Regions from separate parts of the Brenneria tiliae genome, predicted to be linked through region 2. Evidence: predicted binding sites of a transcription regulator. Region 2 holds the regulator's gene; each other region holds the start of a gene.
The links. The regulator PhoB, encoded in region 2, activates phosphate uptake and scavenging genes when phosphate is short. The targets are predictions, from matches to a motif close to CTGTCATAAAACTGNCNNAT.

Region 1 (7,726 bases), on a different contig from region 2:
CGTGGTCGTCAAAAACAGCGCGCATTTCCGGGGTGCCGAAAGCATCACGAAATAAAATGGAATCAAGTACATTGGAAGCCATAAAAGAATCCTTAATAAATGATAAGAGTGATAAAATGCGCCGGTCTTGGTCCAGAATACGGCGTATGGCCTGTCGAATGCCGTCTGGCGAGAAGACGCACGCAGCTCGATAAATGTACGGACACATGCAAATGTCCGTACATTTAACTCACTTGGGAAAATAAATATCCGGACATTTAAAGGGAAGTTTTTTTGGGCTTCTTTGTGATGCGGATCATTAACATTTATCGAAAGCCGTTACTTATGAAAGAATCGTTGTATAAGCGCATCGCGCGCGAACTGGTTCAAAACATAGCGTCCGAACATTTTCCCGCCGGTTCGCTGCTGCCTTCCGAGCTGGAACTGTGCGAGCAGTATCAGGTAAGCCGCCATACGGTGCGCGAGGCATTGCGCGAGCTGACGGAACAAGGATTGATCCTGCGGCGCAAGGGGATCGGCACCCTCGTTGCCGACAAGCCCGCGGACAAAGGGCTTAACCATCCGTTGGAATGCCTGGAGGATTTATTCTTTCTGGCCAAAAACAATCTGCGTGTGGTGAAAAAGATCGACGAAGTGGTCGCCGATTATGAGCTTTCGCAGATCATCGGCTGTAAACCGGGATCGCGCTGGCTGCATATCGCCAGTATCCGTGAAGACAGTGAAAAGAAAGACGCGCCGATTTGCTGGACGGACAGCTATGCGAGCACCACTTACGCCAAAGTGCGCCGGCTGGTGCGCAGCGATCCCTTTGCGTTAATCAGCGACTTAATTGAAAAGCATTACGGCGTGCAAAGCGAGGAGGTCCGGCAGACCATTTCCGCGGTCACTGTTCCCGCCAAAATCGCCAAATCGCTTGGCGTGGAGAGCGGATCGCCCGCGTTGAAAATTGTGCGCCGCTATATCGATCGCCATGGCAATACCTTTGAAACGACGATATCGATCCATCCGGCCGACAGATATACCTGCTCCATTGTGCTGAAGCGCCAGAGCAGCAGATAAAAGAAAAACAGCGCGCATCACCGCAAACACTCGGTTAAATAATCAATAAACGCAATAATTCGCGCCGGCACGTGTCGGCGCTGCTGGTAAACCGCGTGGATATCCGCCGCCGGGGTGGCGAAATCGGTCAATAGCGCCGCCAGTTCGCCGCGCGCGAGATAATCTCTGACGTCCCAGTACGAACGCAAAATAATGCCGTGCCCGTCAAGCGCGTAGCACATAATCACTTCGCCATCATTACTCGACAGACTGCCGCAGACTTTATGGGTAAATTCCTTGCCGTCCTGGTAGAAGCGCCATAATGAATAATCGCTTTCAAACTGCCGCAGCACAATACAGTTATGTTCGGACAGATCGGCCACCGTCTTCGGGGTGCCGGCGCGGGCAATATAGGCCGGCGACGCGCACAGCACCCGGGGATTATCCAGCAATTTCCGCGCAATCAAACGCGAATCGGGCGGTTTCCCCACGCGGATATCAATATCGATTCCGGCATCCAGCATGTTGACCGGCTGGCTGGAGAGCTGGAGCTGCACTTCAAGGCCGGGATGCAGGCGTGAAAAAGAGGAAATCAGCGGCGCAATGTGTCGACGGCCAAAGCCAAAGGAGGCATTCACCGTCATCTTGCCGCACAGCGAACGCTGATTTCTGGCGACGGCGCTTTCCAGTTCGGTGATTTCTTTCAGTATCGGCGCCGCCCCTTCGGCATAAAGAATCCCTTCCACCGTCAGGTCTAAACGTCGGGTGGTGCGTTGTATCAGCTGCACGCCAAGCCGCTTTTCCAACTGCGTCAGCCTCTTGCTGACCGCGGGCAGGGAAAGGCCAAGCTCGCGGGCCACCGCCGTCAGGCTGCCTAACGCTGCAATACGGCTGAAAAAGAACAGATCGTTAACCGATGACATGGATTCTTCTCTTAAATTCAACAGTAACTTGCCATTTAGGCTAATTGTTCACCATTTACCAAAGAAATACACTCGATTAAACCCTCTAATAGCAACAAGGAACCTCTGATGGCGCTAAAACAGCACAGCATCGCCGTAATACCCGGTGATGGCATAGGTAAAGAAGTGATGCCCGAAGGCGTGCGCGTGATCCAGCGTGCGGCGGAAAAATTCGGCATCGACATCCGCTGGGACTGGTTCGATTTCTCCAGCGCCGACTACTATCTCAAGCATGGGAAAATGCTGCCGGATGACTGGTTCTCCACCCTGAAAAATTATGACGCCATCTATTTCGGCGCGGTGGGCTGGCCTGAAATCGTGCCGGACCATGTTTCTTTATGGGGCTCGCTGCTGCAATTCCGCCGGGAGTTCGATCAGTACGTCAACCTGCGTCCCTGCCGGTTAATGCCCGGCGTCAAAGCGCCGCTTGCCGGGCGCGAACCGGGCGATATTGATTTCTACGTGGTGCGGGAGAACACCGAAGGCGAATATTCCAGCGTTGGCGGAACCATGTTTGCCGGCACCGATCGGGAAATCGTTATTCAGGAAACGGTGATGACGCGCGTGGGGGTCGATCGCATCCTCAAGTTTGCCTATGAACTGGCGATGAAGCGCCCGAAAAAACACCTCACCTCCGCCACGAAATCGAACGGTATCGCCATCACCATGCCATACTGGGATAACCGGGTGGCGGAAATGGCGAAACAGTATCCGCAGATCAAGGTCGATAAATTTCATATCGATATTCTGACCGCCAATTTCGTCCTGCACCCGGACTGGTTTGACGTGGTGGTCGCCAGCAATTTGTTCGGCGATATTCTGTCGGATCTGGGGCCGGCCTGTACCGGCACGATCGGCATCGCCCCTTCCGCCAACATCAACCCGGAGCGCCGTTTCCCCAGCCTGTTCGAACCCGTTCATGGCTCGGCCCCGGATATCGCCGGCAAAGGGTTGGCCAACCCTATCGGCCAGATATGGTGCGGCGCGATGATGCTGGAGCATCTGGGCTATGCGCAGGCCGGCGCGGCGGTACTGCACGCCATTGAAAGCGTCTTGTCTGGGGGCCCGCAGACCGCGCCGCTCACCCGCGATCTCGGCGGCAGCGGCAATACGGAAACCTTGGGAAGAGCGATTGCCGACCGGCTGTAACGCCGCGGCGCCTGTTTTTCATCACCGGCGGGCCGGTCGCCGTTGTCACCTAACTGTCACGTCCGTTGTTTATGCTGCGGTGGATTTCCCCATATCCACCGCATAAGAGCTAATACGATGAAAAATAATATGTTGTCGCTGCTGATGGCCGGACTGCTGCCGCTGAACGCCCTGGCTTCCGGCGAAAATGTCACTCGTTATGTCATCGCCTTTCCTGCGGGCGAACGCGTCGCTTACCAGGGAAGATTCGCCGGCCATTTCCCCAATGGTTTACCGGTTGGGGTGGGCTCAGGCCTTTATTTCAGTGGAAAACAGGGGAACGACCTGCTGTTCACCACGCTGACCGATCGCGGCCCCAACGCCGATGCCCCGCAGGTTGGCGATAAAGAAGCCAAAATCTTCGCCAGCCCGGATTATACCCCGTTAATCATGGATATCCGGATAAGCGCGAACGGCGCGCAGGCGCTCAATCCACGCCCGCTACACGACGAGCATGGCGCAATTAGCGGCCTGCCGCTGCCGGATAATTTGATTGGCACCACCAATGAAGTGCCGCTCAATGATGCGTTACGTCCTCTTGATACCGATACCCGCGGTCTGGATCCCGAAGGGATCGCCCCGGATGGCAACGGCGGCTTCTGGCTGTGCGATGAGTATGGCCCGTTTCTGATTCACGTTGATGCCAAAGGGAAAATCTTGCAGAAATTTGGCCCGACGCCCGCCGGCGCCGAACAGTCTATTGCGAGCGGATTACCCAATATCATCAAATGGCGTCAGCCTAACCGTGGCTTTGAGGGGTTAACCCGCCTGCCGGATGGCACCATGGTGATGGCGGTGCAAAGCACGCTGGATATCGACGGGAAAAGCAAAAATAAGGCGCGCTTCACGCGTCTGGTGATGTTTAACCCGAATACCGGCGCCAGCCGCATGCTGGGCTACCCCATCAATATCGACGGCTACAAGAAGGCTAAAGACGCCAAAATCGGCGATATCGTCGCGCTGGACAATCAACGCATTCTGCTTGTTGAGCAGGGAAACGACCAAAACAAGCAGATGCAGAACCGCATCTATCTGGTGGATTTTAGTCAGGCCACCGATCTGACGCCTTTTGACGCCGACGGAAAATCGCCGGAATTTGACGATGACGACCAGTTGGCTAAACGCGGCATTCGCCTGGCGCAAAAACGGGAACTGGTGGATCTGCGTAAGCTGGGCTGGCGGCAGGAGAAAGTCGAAGGGCTGGCGATGGTGGATAAACAAACGCTGGCGGTTATTAACGATAATGATTTTGGCCTGCAAGCCGTGCTGAAATCGCCGCGCAAAGAAAAGGACGAGGTTGCTGACTATCAGGTGATAAACGACGGCAAGCTGGCGCGAGACGGCAAGGCGGTCGATACCACGCTGGAAATTATACCGCTCCCTAAGCCGCAGTCTGAAAACGAACTATGGCTGATCACGCTGCCGCAGCCGATACGCTAACCGCTTGGAATTCCGGGAGTTGCCGCGCTATCCGACTGAAAGCTCGGCGCATTCCAATTGCCGCCGCCGGTGTTAACACAATATTGTCGCCAGGATAAAATAGTGATCTATATCTCATTTTTTAGCAAAGCCTGTTAATAGCGCCGGGATTCATAGACGGATTTTCTATAAAAACCGCAATCCGCTGGTGGTTACTTTTTGCGAGCAGTAGGATCGGTGCGGTTTTACCGTCAAACGAAGGAGGTTAGTGTGTACAAGGCGTATGACAGATATAGAAATCCGCTCGATCTCGGCTGCCGCGTTATGCAAAGCGATTCACGCCTGGTCGGCACCATTGCGGCCATTCATGCGGAAAATCTGAAACGTGAAGAAGTCCGGCGCGCCAAGTGCGTTGAACTAAAAGGCGTTAATGGGTACTTTGCCCCTCAGGAGCTGATGCGTCTCGGCCGTTCCTGATTTTCAGGACAGGCGGTTTTTATTACGCATAATTCTGATTATTCGGGCGTCGCTCCGTCGCCCGATATTGTGTTTCCCGTATAGGTTTTCTTATTCCAACCCGGCAAGCGCCGCGGCTCACGAATGCTCGAACCAATCGCTGTTCTGCTGGGCGATGGGCGTAATCGAGTAAATCAATTCCTGTAAGTGCGCACACACCGCCCACTCGGCCGCATCGGGATCGCGGGCCTTCAACCCATTGAAAATAAGATAATGCTGCTGAATAAGGCTCTCCGGCGGGGAGACCTGGCTCAAACTGAGGAAGCGGACTCTGTCCATGGTCGCTTTAATCGACTCAATGGTTTCCCACGCCAGCGGACAGCTGGCAATCTGGGTTAAAAACTGATGAAAACTATCGTCAAGGCTGAGAAACTCGCGCATCTGTTCATTCTGCGCGGCCAGTTCCTGGCGGCGCAGGTTATGTTCCAGCTTCAATAATTGCTCGTCGGTGACCATTTCCGCCGCGCGGCGAACGATGGCGCACTCCAGCGCCTGACGAATAAAACGGGCGTCGGCCACCCGTTTTTCGGAAATTTTCATCACGAAGGTGCCGCGCTGCGGCAGTATCTGCACCAGCCCGGCCTCGGCCAGCTTGATAAACGCCTCTCTCACCGGCTGGCGAGACACCGCAAAACGCATTGATATCTCTTTTTCGGACAGCAGTTTACCCGGCGGAATGGTGCATTCCACGATGTCTTTGCGCAACACGCGGTAAATTTGCTGGTTTACAGGTTCATTGTTGTTGATCTGAAAAGGAGTGTCCATACAGCCGCTTTTTTACTCAGAATAGTTATTGATTATGATACATGCATACTCAAGGCCGTATCTATCTTCTTTTCCCTATTGAATCTGGCGTAACGCCCGGCGATGGGGGTCATTACCGATAGCGGGATGCGCCATAATGCCGCAACCGGCAAGTATGGCGCATACGACGTTTCCCCGTGCTTATGGCATCAGCAGATTAGGCAAAAACATCACCGTCTGCGGAAAAACAAACAGAACGGCGACGAAAATCAGAAACGCGATTAAATAGGGGACCGAGGCTCTCATAAAATGCAGCGTGTCGCATTTCAGAATACCGCAGACCGTATACATACAGATCCCGACCGGCGGCGTATTCGCCCCAAGCAAGGTCAGGGTAATAAACATAATGCCGAAGTGAATCGGGTCATAGCCAATCTCCGTGACAATAGGCAGCAGTATCGGCGTCAATAATAAGATCAGCGGGCTGGCATCCAGAACCATGCCGATGATCAATACCAGAGCAAAAATCAACAGCATGATCCCCATCGGGCTCTCGGTAAAATCCGTAATCACTTCGGTCATCGCCTGGGGCAACTGATCCAGTACGCTGATATGTCCGAGAATAAAGGCGGCCATCACCAAAAGCATAACGATACCGAGATCGCCCAAGGTTTCCGTCAGCGTATCAAGCATGCCCTGCCAGGTGAGTTCCTTGTAGATCAGCCCGCCGACAATCAGCGCATAAAGCACGATGAAAGCGCCCGCTTCCGATGTGGTAAACAATCCCAAGCGAATCACGACAATCAGAATAACCGGGAACATCAATGCCCAGAAACCACGACGGAAACTTACCGCAACCTCTTTGAATGTCGGTTTTGACAAGGTTTCCGCCTGGATCTTCATTCTGCGGGCCATGATGTAGTTGGTGATCATCAGCGTAACCGTCAGCAGAAAACCGGGAATAATACCGGCCAGGAACAGTTTACCAATCGACACATTCCCAACAAAACCGAACAGAATCAGCAGGATGCTAGGCGGCAAGGTTGCGGTGATCAATGACGCGAAAGCGATAACCACCGCGGTGTAGGCGCGCGGATAACCCCGATCAATCATGGAGAAACCCAGCATGCGCGACTGCATGGACGCATCAGCCACCGCCGATCCCGCCACGCCCCCCATAAGCATGGCCAGTAAAACATTGATTTGCGCCAGCCCGCCGATCATCCACCCCGTCAGCAAACGGGCAAAATCCAATAACCTTTCGGTAATACCGGTGCGCGTCAGTAAATTCCCGACAAGAATAAACAAGGGCACGGCGACCATGGGAAATGACTGGGTAGGCGCGGCGAATTTTTGAAAAGCGATTCCCAGCGGCAAAAAGTCGGAAGTAAAAAAATAGGCCAGGCTTGAGATGGCGATAACGAATCCAATCGGCATGCCGATCAGCATAAACAGGACAAACAACAAGCCGGTTAACCACATCATGATAAGTTTCCTTCTGCAGAAGAGGTTCTGGCGGAATTTACTTTCTCAATCAGTTGTTCAATGCAGGTAACCATAATCAATAAACACCCCGTCGGGACCGCGGCGCTCAAAAAAACATGATTGATTTCCGAAACCGGCAATACGTGGGCTCGCGTATCCCAGGTAAAGAGATACCCGGCGTAGGTGCCAAAACCAAGAAAGGAAATAATCAGAATCTTATTAAGATAATCAAGCGCGTTTTGTATTTTTTCCGGCAGGCGTTTTGATAAAAAATCGATCCCCATATTACGATGATTCGCCTGAGCATAATGAATGGAGAACATACTGACCCACGCAAATAGTACCATCGCTATTTCAATAGACCAGATTAACGG
Region 2 (7,726 bases):
ATAATCGCTGAAGGCGGCCAACTGCCGTTCTATTTCCGCCAGATCGCCTTTGATAAGGCGCATCGGCTGGGTGGCCGGCACCGGGAGCGCCTCTACCGTCGGCGGACTGCCCGGCGCCAAATCCACCAGATAAACCGATTTCCGGCTGCTTAATTCATCAAAGCTCAGCGGGATGGGGGAGCCGCTGTAGTAAATGGGCGCGCTTTTCGTCACCCGCTGCGGGCGGTGAATATGGCCGAGGGCGATATAGTCCGCCGGCGGAAAAGCCTGCGCCGGAAACGCATCCAGCGTACCGATATAGATATCGCGCACGGAATCGGAGGCGGTGACGCCGACGGTGGTCAGGTGCCCGGTGGCGATGATGGGCAGCGGCAGCCCCAGAATATCGCGCTGCCGGCAGGCCGACTGGTAACACTGCCGGTAATGCGTGGTGATGGCGTCCAGCAGGGCCTGCTGTTTTTCATCGCCGGATTGCCCGGCCCGGCTGGCGATCAGATCGCGCGGGCGTAAAAAAGGGATGGCGCACAGCAGGGCGCCGGGCTGATTCCGGCGGTTTTCCAGCACCAGCACCTGTTTGTCGACGTCGCCGTCGACGCTGGCGATAACCCGGGTATTGAGGCAGGCCAGCAGATCCCGCGATTCGTTCAGCGTGGCGACGGAATCATGGTTGCCTCCCAGCACCACCAGCCGGCAGCCGGTGCGCTGCATATCGACCACGAAACGGTAGTACATTTCCCGCGCATAGCTCGGCGGCGAACCGTTATCAAAGATATCCCCTGCTACTATTACCGCATCCGCCTGCTGCTGTTCGACCTGTTCCAGCAGCCAGTGCAGAAAAGCCTGATGTTCGGCCGCCCGGCTTTTGGTGTAAAAATACTGTCCCAGATGCCAGTCGGCGGTGTGGATAATACGCATGGAACTCCCTGAACGGCATGTAATCGCAATGCGGTTGATTATAAACAGCCATCGGGGCACTGTCGTGGCGAAAACCGAAAGTTTGGAAAGCGGCTCGAAAATGCGTCGGGCCGTTATTGTGCGAGGTTGAAAAAATCCTTTTAATAAATCTGTCACAAAACTGACGCATAATGCCTTCCGCATGCAACGGCGACGATGATTAATGGCAGGATTAATGATGGCTAGACGCATATTGGTCGTGGAAGATGAAGCACCGATTCGGGAAATGGTATGCTTCGTACTGGAGCAGAATGGTTATCAGCCGGTCGAGGCCGAAGATTATGACAGCGCGGTAACGCAACTGTCGGAGCCTTTTCCAGAGCTGGTGCTGCTGGACTGGATGCTGCCGGGCGGTTCGGGCCTGCAGTTTATCAAGCATATGAAACGCGAGGCGCTTACCCGCGATATCCCGGTTATGATGCTGACCGCGCGCGGCGAGGAAGAGGACCGCGTGCGTGGGCTGGAAGTCGGCGCGGATGATTACATTACCAAGCCGTTTTCCCCCAAGGAGCTGGTGGCGCGAATTAAGGCGGTGATGCGCCGCATTTCGCCGATGGCGGTTGAAGAGGTGATTGAAATGCGCGGATTGAGCCTCGATCCCTCCTCCCACCGGGTGACGACGGAAGAACTCGCGCTGGATATGGGGCCCACGGAATTTAAACTGCTGCACTTCTTTATGACGCACCCTGAGCGGGTTTACAGCCGCGAGCAGTTGCTGAATCATGTGTGGGGCACTAACGTTTATGTGGAAGATCGTACCGTTGATGTGCATATCCGCCGGCTGCGCAAGGCGTTGGAAACCAGCGGGCATGACAAAATGGTGCAGACCGTTCGGGGAACGGGGTATCGTTTTTCAACGCGTTATTGAAGGTTGCCGTAGCGGAGAAACATTAACGTGCTAGAACCTCTCTCATGGAAAAGGCTGGCGCTGGAGTTGGCTTTTTTTTGTCTGCCCGCGCTATTACTGGGATTGATCTTCGGCTATCTGCCCTGGTTTCTGTTAGCCGCCGTTCTGGCGGCGCTGTGCTGGAATTTTTATAACCAGCTTAAACTCTCCTATTGGCTGTGGGTCGATCGCAGCATGACCCCGCCGCCCGGCCGCTGGAGCTGGGAACCGCTGTTCTACGGTCTTTATCAGATGCAACTGCGCAACCGGCGGCGGCGGCGCGAGCTGGCGCTGTTGATTAAGCGTTTTCGCAGCGGCGCCGAATCCTTGCCGGATGCGCTGGTGATCACCACCGAAGAGGGCGCCATTTTCTGGTGTAATCATCTGGCGCAACACCTGCTCAGCTTCCGCTGGCCGGAAGATAACGGGCAGAATATCCTCAACCTGCTGCGTTATCCCGAATTCGCCGACTATATGAAAAGGCGGGATTTCAGCCGTCCGCTGACGCTGCAGCTGAATAACGCCCACCACGTCGAATTCCGCGTGATGCCCTATTCGGAAGGGCAACTGCTGATGGTGGCGCGCGATATTACGCAGATGCACCAGTTGGAAGGCGCCAGACGCAACTTTTTCGCCAATGTGAGTCATGAGCTGCGCACCCCGCTGACGGTATTGCAGGGCTATCTGGAGATGATGCAGGATGAAACGCTGGATAACGCCCTGCGCAACAAGGCGCTGAATACCATGCAGGAGCAAACGCGGCGTATGGACGGACTGGTAAAACAGCTGCTGACGTTATCGCGTATCGAAGCGGCGGCGGCGATCGATCTCAACGAGAAGGTGGATATGCCGCTGATGCTGCGCGTCTTGCAGCGTGAAGCCCAGGCGCTGAGCCAGGATCGCCACGAGCTGGTTTTTCGGGTGAATGAGCAACTGCAGATTTTCGGCAACGAAGAACAGTTGCGCAGCGCGGTTTCCAATCTGGTCTACAACGCCGTTAACCATACGCCGACGGGCACGCGTATTGAGGTTTGCTGGCAGAAAACGCCGCAGGGCGCGCAGTTTCAGGTGAGCGACAACGGGCCTGGGATCGCCGGTGAACATCTGCCGCGCCTGACGGAGCGCTTTTATCGCGTCGATAAGGCGCGTTCGCGGCAGACCGGCGGCAGCGGATTAGGGCTGGCGATCGTCAAACACGCGCTCAGCCACCATGATTCCCGGCTGGAGATCCTCAGTGAGCAGGGGGCCGGTTCGCGCTTTGTGTTTACGCTGCCGAATCGGCTGATTGCGCCTGCGTCCGCGGCTGAAAATACCGTGAAACCCTTAGCCTGACGGCGGCGGACGCCATTGCTTAACCTTGAGACGGGGGGGAGGCATAAACTTGAAATTTACTCAATCACGGTGAAAATTCTTCAATTGCCCGCGAATCGGGCGCGTGGCAGCATACGGTAAATTTAGACGTCCAGATGTCTGAATGGTTGCCGTCGGTGACTATCACGCAGGCTGCCCATTATTCCACTATTTCGCCGCCGTCGCCCATCGGGGCGCGGGCCGGCAACCAGGAGCGACCATGGCTAAAACACTTCCCCCATTCCGCGCCGACGTCGTCGGCAGTTTGCTGCGTCCGGCGGCGATCAAGCAGGCCCGCCTGCAGTATCAGTCCGGCGAGATTGATGCGCTGCAACTGCGGCAAATAGAAGATCGGGAAATCCTGCGGATTGTCGAGCGGCAGCGCGAAACGGGCCTGCAGGTGGTGACGGATGGCGAGCTGCGCCGCAGCTGGTGGCATTTTGACTTCTTCGGCGAGCTGAACGGCGTTGAACGCTACGAAGCCGAGCAGGGGATCCAGTTCAACGGTATTCAGACCAAGTCGCTGGGCATTAAAGTGACGGGGAAAGTGAGCTTTAATCCGCGGCACCCGATGCTGGAGGATTTCCGCTATCTGAACGGCATTGCGGGGGATGCGGTGGCGAAAATAACCATTCCCAGCCCCAGCGTGCTGCATTTCCGCGGCGGCCGTAAAGCGATAGACAGCACGGTATACCCGGATCTGGCGGACTATTTCGACGATCTGGCGCAAACCTGGCGCGATGCGATCCACGCCTTTTACAATGCCGGCTGCCGTTACCTGCAGCTGGACGATACCGTGTGGGCCTATTTGTGCTCGGACGATCAAAAGCGCCAGATCCGCGAGCGCGGCGAAGATCCCGACCAGCTGGTGCGCACCTACGCCGCGGTGCTGAACAAGGCGCTGGCGGATAAGCCGGCCGATCTGGTGATTGGGCTGCACGTCTGCCGCGGCAATTTCCGCTCTACCTGGATTTCGGAAGGCGGATACGAACCCGTGGCGAAAACGCTGTTTGGCGAAGTGAATGTGGACGCTTTCTTCCTGGAGTACGACACGGAACGCGCCGGGGGTTTTGAGCCGTTACGCTTTATCAAGCCGGGTCATCAGCAGGTGGTGCTAGGACTGATTACCACTAAAAACGGCGAACTGGAAAATGCGCAAAGCGTTCAGGCGCGTATTGCAGAAGCGGCGAAGTTCGTCGATATCAACCAGCTTTGCCTTAGCCCGCAGTGCGGCTTCGCCTCCACCGAAGAGGGCAACAGCCTGACGGAAGAGCAGCAGTGGAATAAGCTGAGGCTGGTGGTCGATATCGCCGATCGGGTTTGGTGATCGCCTCGTTTTTATACTGAAGATCCTCCGCGCCGGGAGCGACGTTGAAAACCGCTCCTGGCGAGAGGAATCCCCAGAAAATAATTAAGTATTATTTGATAGATCGTCTTAGATAGCAGGATGTGGTCTTTTAAAGGTTTTCCTTCGCGTAAAAAATCGCGCTGAGGTGGGCGTGACCGCCGGGTGAGCCGCAGGGACGCGGCGAAAGCCAGTGCCGCGCCGGGAGCGCGTCAATGGCGGCCCGATCAGCGGTCACGAACGCCGAAGGCATCGCGTAGCGACGCGATTTTGCGAAAAGCCCGGGGCCACGGGGCGGCGGCGACTGAGCCGCCTCGTGTCGGGCGCGTGCAGCGACGGTTGCAGAAATCGACTGAGGTTAGCGTGCACGAAACCCTCACCAAGCTTACAGACATTCCTTTCCCTGATTTGTGGGGATTCCTCAGACTCCCGGCGTTTTTTTATCCCATAAGTTTATTCTATGGCTTCATCATGCATTTTTTATGATTTTTGTGCAGTTTATTGCAATGTATCGTCTTTAAATGCACAAATCATGTATCAGGTAATTTACGATAGTTGATATTATCTGTTGTTTACATTATTTAATTCAGTTGAAAACTCTAGTTTTTCGATATCGGCTTGTCTTTTAGCGCTATAAACGTTCTAATTGCCCCCCAATATGGCTGTGCGCCAAAAACAAACTCCTATAAATCTGCACGCCGCCTTTGTCTTGGCTGAAGGACGGTGGTAGCAGCACAGTTTTTTCTTCTTCTTATCGATTTATACAGGCAACGCGACATAACTATGAGTCATCGTTTAACGTCCAAAGATATCATGGCATTAGGTTTTATGACCTTTGCCCTGTTTGTCGGCGCGGGGAATATCATTTTCCCGCCGATGGTGGGGTTACTGGCGGGCGAACACGTCTGGATGGCCGCGGCCGGCTTTCTGCTTACCGCGGTGGGGTTGCCGGTGCTGACCGTCGTGGCGCTGGCGCGCGTCGGCGGCGGTATTGACGCATTAAGCTCCCCGATCGGCAAAAAGGCGGGGGTGGTATTGGCGACCGTCTGCTATCTGGCGGTTGGCCCGCTGTTCGCCACGCCGCGTACGGCCACGGTCTCGTTTGAGGTCGGGCTGGCGCCGCTGGTGGGAAACGCGGCTTCTCCGCTGCTGATTTATAGCCTGATCTACTTTGCGATCGTCATCGCGGTTTCGTTATACCCCGGAAAACTGCTGGATACGGTAGGTCACGTGCTGGCGCCGCTGAAAATCGCCGCCCTGACGGTACTGGGCATCGCCGCGGTGCTGTGGCCGGCCGGTTCGCCCATCCCGGCGACGGAAACCTATCAGCATGTGCCATTCTCCAACGGTTTTGTGAACGGCTATCTCACCATGGATACGCTGGGCGCGATGGTGTTCGGTATCGTTATCGTCAACGCCGCCCGTTCGCGCGGCGTTGATAGCGCGCAACTGCTGACGCGCTACACCATATGGGCGGTGCTGATTGCCGGCATCGGCCTGACGCTGGTCTACCTGAGCCTGTTCCAACTGGGCGCCGCCAGCGGCGCTTTGGTGCCGGAGGCCTCCAACGGCGCCGAAATTCTGCATGCCTACGTCCAGCACACGTTTGGCGGCCTGGGCAGCAGTTTTCTGGCGTTGCTGATATTTATCGCCTGCATGGTAACGGCGGTCGGTCTGACCTGCGCCTGTGCGGAGTTCTTCGCGCAGTATCTGCCGTTCTCATACCGTACGCTGGTCTTTGTGCTGGGCGGTTTCTCCATGGTGGTGTCCAACCTTGGTTTAAGCCACCTGATTCAGCTCTCCGTCCCGGTGCTGACGGCAATCTATCCCCCCTGCATCATTCTGGTATTGCTGAGCTTTACGCGCTCCTGGTGGAATAACAATTCGCGTATTGTGGCGCCGGTTATGTTGGTCAGCCTGTTGTTCGGCCTGATTGATGGTATAAAATCGTCGGCCTTCAACGCGCTGTTGCCGGCGTGGAGCCTGCGCCTGCCGCTGAGCGAGCAGGGGCTGGCCTGGCTGCCGCCATCGTTGGTGGTGTTGCTGGCGGCGGCGATTTACGACCGGCTGGGTGCTCATCAGGAAGCCAGAGTACATCAATAACGCGGTCGATTTGGGATGTATGCGCCACAGGCAATAGCCTGTGGTTTTTCTTTTTCAACAGGTTGCTTATCTATGGAACAACAAACCGCCAGGCTTAAGCGTGGGCTAAGTACGCGGCATATCCGTTTTATCGCCCTGGGTTCGGCGATCGGAACCGGTCTTTTTTATGGTTCGGCCAACGCCATTCAGATGGCCGGGCCCAGCGTCCTGCTGGCTTACCTGATCGGCGGGGTCGTGGCTTATATCATTATGCGGGCGCTGGGCGAAATGTCGGTGCATAACCCGCAGTCCAGCTCTTTTTCCCGCTATGCGCAGGATTATCTCGGGCCGCTGGCGGGCTATATCACCGGCTGGACCTACTGCTTCGAGATGCTGATCGTCGCCATTGCCGACGTCACCGCATTCGGCATTTATATGGGCGTGTGGTTCCCGGAGGTTCCCCACTGGATCTGGGTGCTGAGCGTGGTGCTGATTATCGGCGCCATTAACCTGATGAATGTGAAAGTCTTCGGCGAGCTGGAGTTCTGGCTCTCTTTCTTCAAGGTCGCCACCATCATTATTATGATTTTGGCGGGGATCGGTATTATCGTCTGGGGCATCGGCAACGGCGGCGAGCCCACCGGCATCCATAACCTCTGGACCAACGGCGGGTTCTTCAGTAACGGCGTGATGGGGATGATCCTCTCGTTGCAGATGGTGATGTTTGCTTACGGCGGGGTGGAAATTATCGGTATTACCGCCGGCGAGGCCAAGGATCCGCAAAAATCCATTCCCCGGGCCATCAATTCCGTTCCCTGGCGCATTCTGGTGTTCTATGTGGGCACGCTGTTTGTGATCATGTCGATCTACCCCTGGAACCAGGTCGGCACCCAAGGCAGCCCCTTTGTGCTGACGTTCCAGCATCTGGGGATTACCGCCGCCGCCGGCATCCTCAATTTTGTGGTGATCACCGCCTCGCTGTCGGCGATTAACAGCGATGTGTTCGGCGTCGGCCGCATGCTGCACGGCATGGCCGAGCAGGGCCATGCGCCGCAAATCTTTACCCGCCTTTCCCGTCGCGGGATCCCGTGGGTAACGGTGATGGTGAT
Region 3 (7,726 bases), on a different contig from region 2:
ATCGGGATTAATCGTCAGCCTGGTGCCGGTGGTTATCTGTTTTCTGTTCGGCGCCTACGTGCTGCGCATGAACCGCGCGCTGCTGTTCGGCGCCATGATGGGCGCTCGAACCTGCGCCCCCGCCATGGAGATTATCAGCGATACCGCGCGCAGTAATATTCCGGCGCTGGGGTATGCGGGAACCTACGCCATCGCCAACGTTTTGCTGACCCTGGCGGGGTCGCTGATTGTTATTATCTGGCCTGAATTACCCGGTTGATAAAAAATGCAAAAAACAGTGAATATTTCCTACACAGGACAGAACTTTTTCTAATCGGTGAAGTCTGAATCAGTGCCACTGCTTTTCTTTGATATCCCCATATTGAGGAGCCCATCTTTCCCGCCATTAAGGTTCAAGATTGATGGGCCTTTTCTTTTTCAGGCTACGCCCGTTTCCACATGAAAACGCCGGGTTTCTCCGGCGTTCAATTCAATCAAAGATCCCGCGCGACGAGCGGCATTCTGTCCTTCGGGTCGGCAGGTTGCCGGCAGAACAAAGGCCGCCACTTTCTGATCGCCGTTGTGCAGGATCCAGCGCGTCGCGTAATTCAGCTGCGCAGTGCAAAAACGGGTGACAAAGCGATGTCCCTGCGGCGCATGCATACTGAACTCCACCTGCTGCGCGTACTGCGACAGGTTGTCGGCAAAAAAGACAATTTCCGGATCGTAAAACGCCGGTTCATCCAGCGCCGCGAAACGCTCGGGCGCCTGCGCCAGCTTTTCCGTATACTCCAGCCATTGCGGCGTCGGGTGTACGTGGCCCGGAATGGAGCGGCGCAGGGCAAAAGCGCGATCGGGGATGGTCTGGCTGAACGTCGCCCCGGCCACGTAGGCATAATTCATATGGCACATATACTGCAACGGCATCGGCACGCTGGCCAGGTTGGTTACCGCCATATCGATGCCCAGCAGCGCGCTGCCGGCGCTCAGGGTTACCGCCGGTTCCGCCCGGTAATGATGGCCGAACCCTTTCACGTATTCACAGTCGCCGGTCAGCATCAGCGTATCGCCGCCTACGACCAGGCGGGCGCTATCCATTGGCGCGCAGGCCATTTCCCCATGCAGTGGATGCCGGTCGTCGTCGGCCGGACAGCCATTGCTCAGCAAGCCGGAATGAAAGGCAAAACAGCCGTAGGTATCGATAATGCTGCTGCCCGGCTTGGGTTCCGTAAACGGATTGCTCATCGTCAGCCGGTGACCGTCAAACTCGGCGTCCCAAATCATCTGGCCATAGAAAGGCAGCACCACAACGTACCCGCGCGTATTCTGTAGCTTTATCGCCGCAATCCCTGAGTCATAGCGAAAGGTGGTCGCGGAGAAATCCGCATTTTCCAACAGCGTCCGGGACCGTTCGGTAAACATCGCGGGTGATAAATGAATGGTTGTACTCATCGTCTCCTCCTCTATTCAAGCCTGATGTTTGGCAATAGTCCGACCGGCGGCAAGACGCTGTTTGTTGCGCATTTCGCCCCAGAAGTAGAAACCGACATAGGCGAAGCACAGCAGGGATACGCCGAACGCTTTCTGCATCGAGCCAAGGTGATCGGACACATAGCCCTGTATCGCCGGGACCACGGCGGCGCCGACGATGGACATCACAATGATGGCGCCCGCCACCTCGGTGTATTTCTTGTCCACGGTATCCAGCGTGCCGGCATAAATCGTCGCCCAGCACGGCCCGAACAGCACGCTGACGAATACCGCGGCATAGACGGCGGTAAAGCTCGGCACCATAACCACATAGGCCAGCGTGGCCACGCCCAGCACCGAGTAAACAATCAGCACTTTTTCTGCGCTGAAGCGCGTCATCAGGAAATTCGCCACAAACTTACCGATAAAGAAGCAGATAAAGCTATAAATCATAAAGTTGGATGCGTCGCGTTCATTAGCGGCGCCCAGGGTCAACGCCAGGCGAATGGTAAATGACCACACCGCGACCTGCATGCCGACATACAGGAACTGCGCCACGATGCCGCGTTTGAAGTGGCTATTGCCCGCCAGATAACGCAGGGTCTCCCCCAGCGACGGCAATGACTGCTTACTCTGTCCGTCGGCCTGCGCTTTGCAGGTGGGATAGCGGGTCAGCAGGAACAGGAACAACACCACCAGCAACACGAAAATCAGATACTTATAAGGCTCCAGCGTGTGCTCCAACATTTGCAGGCGGAACGCATGGATCTGATCCGGCGTCATGGCCGCCATCTGGCTTTCCAGACTGTCGCCCTCCTGGAACACCAGATATTTACCCAGCACGATGCCCATTAACGCGCCGACCGGATAAAAGGTCTGGCTGACGTTCAGACGCAGCGTGGCATAATCACGATGGCCGATCATCGAGCTGTAGGTATTTGCCGCCGTTTCCAGAAAACTCAGGCCGATGGCGATGGCGAAAATAGCCGCCAGGAACATGGTATAGGTCGCCATATGCGACGCCGGATAAAACAGGCTGCACCCGACGATATACAGCGTCAGGCCAATCAAGATGGCGATTTTGTAGCTGCTGTTGCGGATCACCACCGACGCCGGGATGGCAATCAGAAAATAACCGCCGTAAAAGGCGCTTTGCACCAGCGCGCTGGCGAAATCGCTCAGTTCAAACACGCTTTTAAACTGCGTAATCAAAATATCGTTCAGACTGGCGGCGCAGCCCCATAGCGGGAACAGGCACGACAGCAAAATAAACTGAAACAGCGGCGTCTTGTTCAGATAGCCATCTGGCATTTGGATAATGTCCTGGCGCATAATTTTTCCCCGGTTAGTTGGCGAGAGCATGACTGGCAAGAAAATCCTGGAATTGCGCCGCGTCCGGATAAGCACGCTGGGTGCCTTTCCCGGTAACGCTGTAGGCGGCAAACGCGGAGGCGTACTTCATCGCCTGTTCTATATCCCCATCTTTTACCCAGTAGTGCGCAAAGCAGCCGATAAAAGCATCGCCGGCGCCGCTGGTATCAATGGCATGAACGCTGACCGGCTTGACGTGGCGCACCTGCTCGCCCGCCATCCACACCGAACCGCGATGCCCCATGGTGATAATCAGGTTCTTCAGCCCCTTGGCCAGCAGTGAACGCCCTGCCCGCAAAATGTTCTCTTCGCTATCGACCGGCATGCCGGTCAGGATCTCCAGTTCGGTTTCGTTCGGCATAAAGAAATCGCACTGGCAGGCATAGCCGATATCCAGCTCGCGGGAGGCCGGAGCCGGATTGAGAATGACCGGAATCTGGTGCCGACGGGCAAAATCGATGGCGTAATAAACGCTTTCCAGCGGGATCTCCAATTGGAGAATGATCAATTTACAGCGCATAAGCGATTGCGCGGCCGCATCGATATCCCGGGCGGAGAGATGCGCGTTCGCGCCCTTGATAATCAAAATCCGGTTGTGCGACGACTTATCGACAAAGATCGGCGCCACGCCGCTTGATGTCCCGCTCACCGCCGTGACATAGCGGGTTTCCACCCCGAAATGCCGCAGGTTTTTTACCGTGTTGTCGGCGAAGAGATCGTCCCCGACCCGGCTGACCATCATCACCGACGCCCCCAGCTTGGCGGCGGCAACCGCCTGATTAGCCCCCTTGCCGCCGCAGCCGATCTCGAAATCGGGGGCTTCCAGCGTTTCGCCTGTTTTAGGCATGTCGTTAATGTAGGTGATGAGATCCACCATATTTGAACCAATGACGGCAATATCCATAACGTTTTTCCCCTGGTATTTTCTTGCCTATTAAATGTTAGCGTTATGACAATAACAATTCGATTTTGTTATTAATGTGACATTGATCGCAGGTAAAAGGGTGTTTTTTGAGTGGATAGAAACAATTAAGATTGATAACGGCCGGCAAATGTTATAATTATAACAATGTATTTTATTGAACAGTCAAAGGAGTCAGACATGACCACTGAAAACCGCGATTACGCACGCTATATCGACCATACCCTGCTGGCCGCCGACGCCACCGAACAACAGATCATCAGGCTGTGCGACGAGGCGAAAGCGCATCGCTTCTACGCGGTTTGCGTTAACTCAGGCTACGTCCCGCTGGCCGCCAGAGAGTTGCAGGGCTCTTCCGTCCAGGTGTGTTCGGTGATTGGTTTCCCGTTGGGAGCGGGTCTGACGTCGTCCAAGGTCTTTGAAGCCCGGGCCGCCATTGACGCCGGCGCCCGGGAAATCGATATGGTGATTAACGTCGGCTGGCTGAAAAGCGGCAATATCAGCGCCGTTAAAGCCGATATTCAGGCCGTGCGCGAGGTTTGCGCCGCCATACCGTTGAAGGTAATATTGGAAACCTGCCTGCTTGACGATGAACAAATCGTGCTGATTTGTGAAATATGCCGTGAGCTGAATGTGGCTTTCGTGAAGACATCCACCGGATTCAGCACCGGCGGCGCCCGCGAAGAACAGGTGAAACTGATGCGCAAAACGGTCGGCCCGGAGATGGGCGTGAAAGCCTCCGGCGCGGTACGCGATCGGCAAACGGCGGAAATCATGATCCGGGCGGGGGCGACCCGCATCGGCACCAGCTCCGGGGTGGCTATCGTTTCCGGCGAGTCGGTCGCGGCAGGAAGCTACTAAACGCTCGCCCGTGCCAACGGGCGCATCACAGGGAATCATATGGAAACGCGGCGCGAAGAACGGATTAACAGACTTGCTCAGGCTTTGAAAAAAGCGGACAAACTTCATCTTAAAGACGCCGCCCGGCTCTTGGGCGTTTCCGAGATGACCGTTCGCCGCGATCTGAGCGCCGAACCGGCGGCGGTGGTGTTGCTTGGCGGCTATGTGGTCAGTGATTTGAAAAGCGGCAATGTCACCAATTACTTCGTATCCGACCAGCAGAGCAAGCACGTGGCGGAAAAGCAGGCGGCGGGAGAAGTCGCCGCCCGGTTGATTGAGGCGAACGACACGGTTTTTTTCGATTGCGGCACCACCACGCCCTTTATCATTGAAGCCATAGCGGACGAACTGCCTTTTACCGCTATTTGCTATTCGCTGAACACCTTTCTGGCATTACAGGAAAAAGCCGCCTGCAAAGTGATTCTGTGCGGCGGGCAATTTCACCCGGACAACGCCATTTTCACCCCCCTCGGCCAGTGCAACGAGCTGGATAATATCTGCCCGAACAAGGCGTTTATTTCCGCGGCGGGCATCGACCTTGACGCCGGCGCCACCTGCTTCAACTTTGCCGAATTGAGTATGAAACACCGGGCGCTGGCCATGTCGCAACGGGCCATTCTGGTTAGCGACGATAGCAAATTCGGCCAGATCAAACCGGCGCGCATCGGCCCGCTTACCCTGTTCGATACCCTGATAACCAACCGTGAGCCGACCGCCGACTATATCCGCTACTGCAACAGCAACGGCATTGTGTTGCTAAGTCAACCGTTAACCGAATAAGCCGCCAAACCACTGCTGAAGTTTTATCAGCACCGCATCCCATAAGCGGCTGAAAATCCCGGCCTGGGGGATATCGTCCAGCGCCACCAGCTGTCGCTGCCCGATGCTTTTACCCTCCAGCTGAAAATCGATGGTGCCCACCACCTGATTTTTCGCCAACGGCGCGGACAGCTGCGGCTGAAGCAGCGTAAAGCTGGCCTTGAGATTTTTCATCTGCCCTTTGGGGATGGTCAGCGCGGTATCTTGCGCCACGCCGAGCCGGGCCTCTTTCTGGGTGCCGAACCACACCCGCTGCGAGGTAAACGGCGCCCCCGCCTTGACCGGCGTGACCGTTTCAAAGAAGCGGAATCCCCAGGTCAGCAGTTTTTCACTTTCGCGGAAGCGCGTCGCATCCGTCGGCGCCCCCAGCACCACCGAGATCAGGCGCATATTCCCTTCGGTGGCCGACGCCACCAGGTTATGCCCGGCGCCGCTGGTATGACCGGTTTTAATCCCGTCCACGTTCAGATTGCTGCTCCACAGCAGGCGATTACGGTTGGGCTGACGGATATTATTAAAGGTAAACTCTTTTTCTTTATGCAGCGCATATTCATCCGGCACGTCGCGAATCAACGCCTGCCCCAGCAGCGCCATATCGCGCGCGGTGCTGTACTGGCCCGGCGCATCCAATCCATGCACGGTGAGAAAATGGGTATTGGTCAACCCCAGCGCTTTAACATAATTGTTCATCAGGCTGACGAACGCATCCTGACTGCCGGCAACGTAGTCGGCCAGCGCAATGCTGGCGTCATTGCCCGATTGAATAACGATGCCCTTGTTCAGTTCCGAAACCGGAATGCGATCGCCTGGTTTAAGGAACATCAGCGATGAACCGCGCAACACCGGATTACCCGTCGCCCAGGCGTCCTTCCCCACGGTAACCTCATCCGTGGGGCGAATTTTCCCGGCCTTTATCGCCTGCCCGGTAACGTAACTGGCCATGATTTTCGTCAGGCTCGCCGGATCAAGGCGTTCATCCGCGTTAGCTTCAGCCAGCACTTTGCCGCTGTGATAATCCATCAGAATAAAGGCCTTGGCATCAATTTGAGGAACCGCGGGAAGCTGTTCGGCAGAGGCGGAAGCGATCAGCCCCGTTAGTAATACCGTTCCCGTGGTGAAAGATTTTAGCCTGCAAAGGAAAGTCGTTTTCTTCATGAGATCGCCGCGATATCCATAAGTCGTTAGAAATACTTAATTTTCAATATGTTTTGAAAAGTTTAGCAACATCCAAAGGTAACGCTTCATTTCCATCAAGGAAACCGTTCAGTCTGTAAAGATAATCAAAGAAATGAAAAAGTCTAAAAAACGGCGGTATGCGGGGAAAAAATCAGACGACCGCCCATGGCGTTTGTTGCGCCGCAGCGGCAGGGGCCGCGCGGCGCCGCTGAGGATGCCGCGCGTTAAGCGGTCGCTGTCGCCGCGGGAAAAGCGGATCAGCGCCGTTCGCGCTTATCCGCCTGCCTTGACAGCCAGTCGCCCAGCATTTGCACAATCTGCACCAGAATGACCAGCGCGATAACCGTCACAATCATCACGCCGGTTTCATAGCGGTAATAGCCGAAACGAATGGCCAGATCGCCCACGCCGCCGCCGCCGACAATCCCCGCCATGGCGGAATAGCCGATCAGGCTTACCAGCGTAATGGTCAGGCCGCGCAATAAACCGGCTCTCGCCTCCGGCAGCAATACGGTACAGATGATGCGCATCGGGCTGGCGCCGAAGGCTTCCCCCGCCTCAACAATGCCGGGATCCACGTCGCGCAGCGCGCTGTCCACCAGACGGGCATAGAAAGCGATCGCCGCTACCGACATCGGCACCGACGCCGCCACCGGGCCAATGGTGTTACCCAACAGAATCTGCGTCAGCGGCAACAGCAGCACCAGCAGAATCACAAACGGAATGGAGCGGATGATATTGACCAGCACCGTGCTGAACAGATACACCGCGCGGTTCTCCCAGAACAGGTGACGGTCGGTGACATAGATAATAAAACCCAGAGGCAAGCCGCCGACAAGGGCGAACAGCGTCGAGATCCCCACCATCTGGAATGTCTCGCCGAATGCCGCGACCAGATCGATCCATAAATCAGCCATGCAACACCTCCACCTGGGCGGTTCTCGCCCGAATATGCTCCACGGCCTCCGCGACGTTCGCCGCCTCGGAAGGGTGCGTCAGCAAGGCGACCAGTATTCCCAATGCGCGGTTGCCGATATACTCGATTTTGCCGTGCAGTATATTGACGGAAACGCCAAAGCGGGTCGCTAC

Region 1: MFP24_RS03125 (esterase-like activity of phytase family protein) is a predicted target of PhoB. The motif match lies at 3,192-3,211, and genes of this name have one in related genera.
Region 3: rbsK (ribokinase) is a predicted target of PhoB. The motif match lies at 3,757-3,776, and genes of this name have one in related genera.

The regions. Positions count from the first base shown of each region.
Region 1 covers NZ_JAKPCB010000087.1:80,052-87,777, reverse strand. Annotated here, with positions in the region: gene pcaB (3-carboxy-cis,cis-muconate cycloisomerase) at 1-82, opposite strand, end outside; gene MFP24_RS03140 (GntR family transcriptional regulator) at 325-1,059, shown strand; gene MFP24_RS03135 (LysR family transcriptional regulator) at 1,077-1,961, opposite strand; gene MFP24_RS03130 (tartrate dehydrogenase) at 2,070-3,149, shown strand; gene MFP24_RS03125 (esterase-like activity of phytase family protein) at 3,267-4,628, shown strand; gene ydfZ (putative selenium delivery protein YdfZ) at 4,878-5,084, shown strand; gene MFP24_RS03115 (GntR family transcriptional regulator) at 5,202-5,888, opposite strand; gene MFP24_RS03110 (TRAP transporter large permease) at 6,069-7,352, opposite strand; gene MFP24_RS03105 (TRAP transporter small permease) at 7,349-7,726, opposite strand, start outside.
Region 2 covers NZ_JAKPCB010000089.1:9,302-17,027, reverse strand. Annotated here, with positions in the region: gene sbcD (exonuclease subunit SbcD) at 1-915, opposite strand, end outside; gene phoB (phosphate response regulator transcription factor PhoB) at 1,133-1,822, shown strand; gene phoR (phosphate regulon sensor histidine kinase PhoR) at 1,850-3,172, shown strand; gene MFP24_RS04045 (cobalamin-independent methionine synthase II family protein) at 3,411-4,517, shown strand; gene brnQ (branched-chain amino acid transport system II carrier protein) at 5,319-6,638, shown strand; gene proY (proline-specific permease ProY) at 6,711-7,726, shown strand, end outside.
Region 3 covers NZ_JAKPCB010000103.1:147,656-155,381, reverse strand. Annotated here, with positions in the region: gene MFP24_RS21570 (aspartate:alanine antiporter) at 1-259, shown strand, start outside; gene MFP24_RS21565 (aldose 1-epimerase family protein) at 418-1,431, opposite strand; gene fucP (L-fucose:H+ symporter permease) at 1,447-2,781, opposite strand; gene rbsK (ribokinase) at 2,795-3,724, opposite strand; gene deoC (deoxyribose-phosphate aldolase) at 3,923-4,603, shown strand; gene deoR (DNA-binding transcriptional repressor DeoR) at 4,643-5,422, shown strand; gene MFP24_RS21540 (serine hydrolase) at 5,411-6,616, opposite strand; gene MFP24_RS21535 (methionine ABC transporter permease) at 6,895-7,554, opposite strand; gene MFP24_RS21530 (methionine ABC transporter ATP-binding protein) at 7,547-7,726, opposite strand, start outside.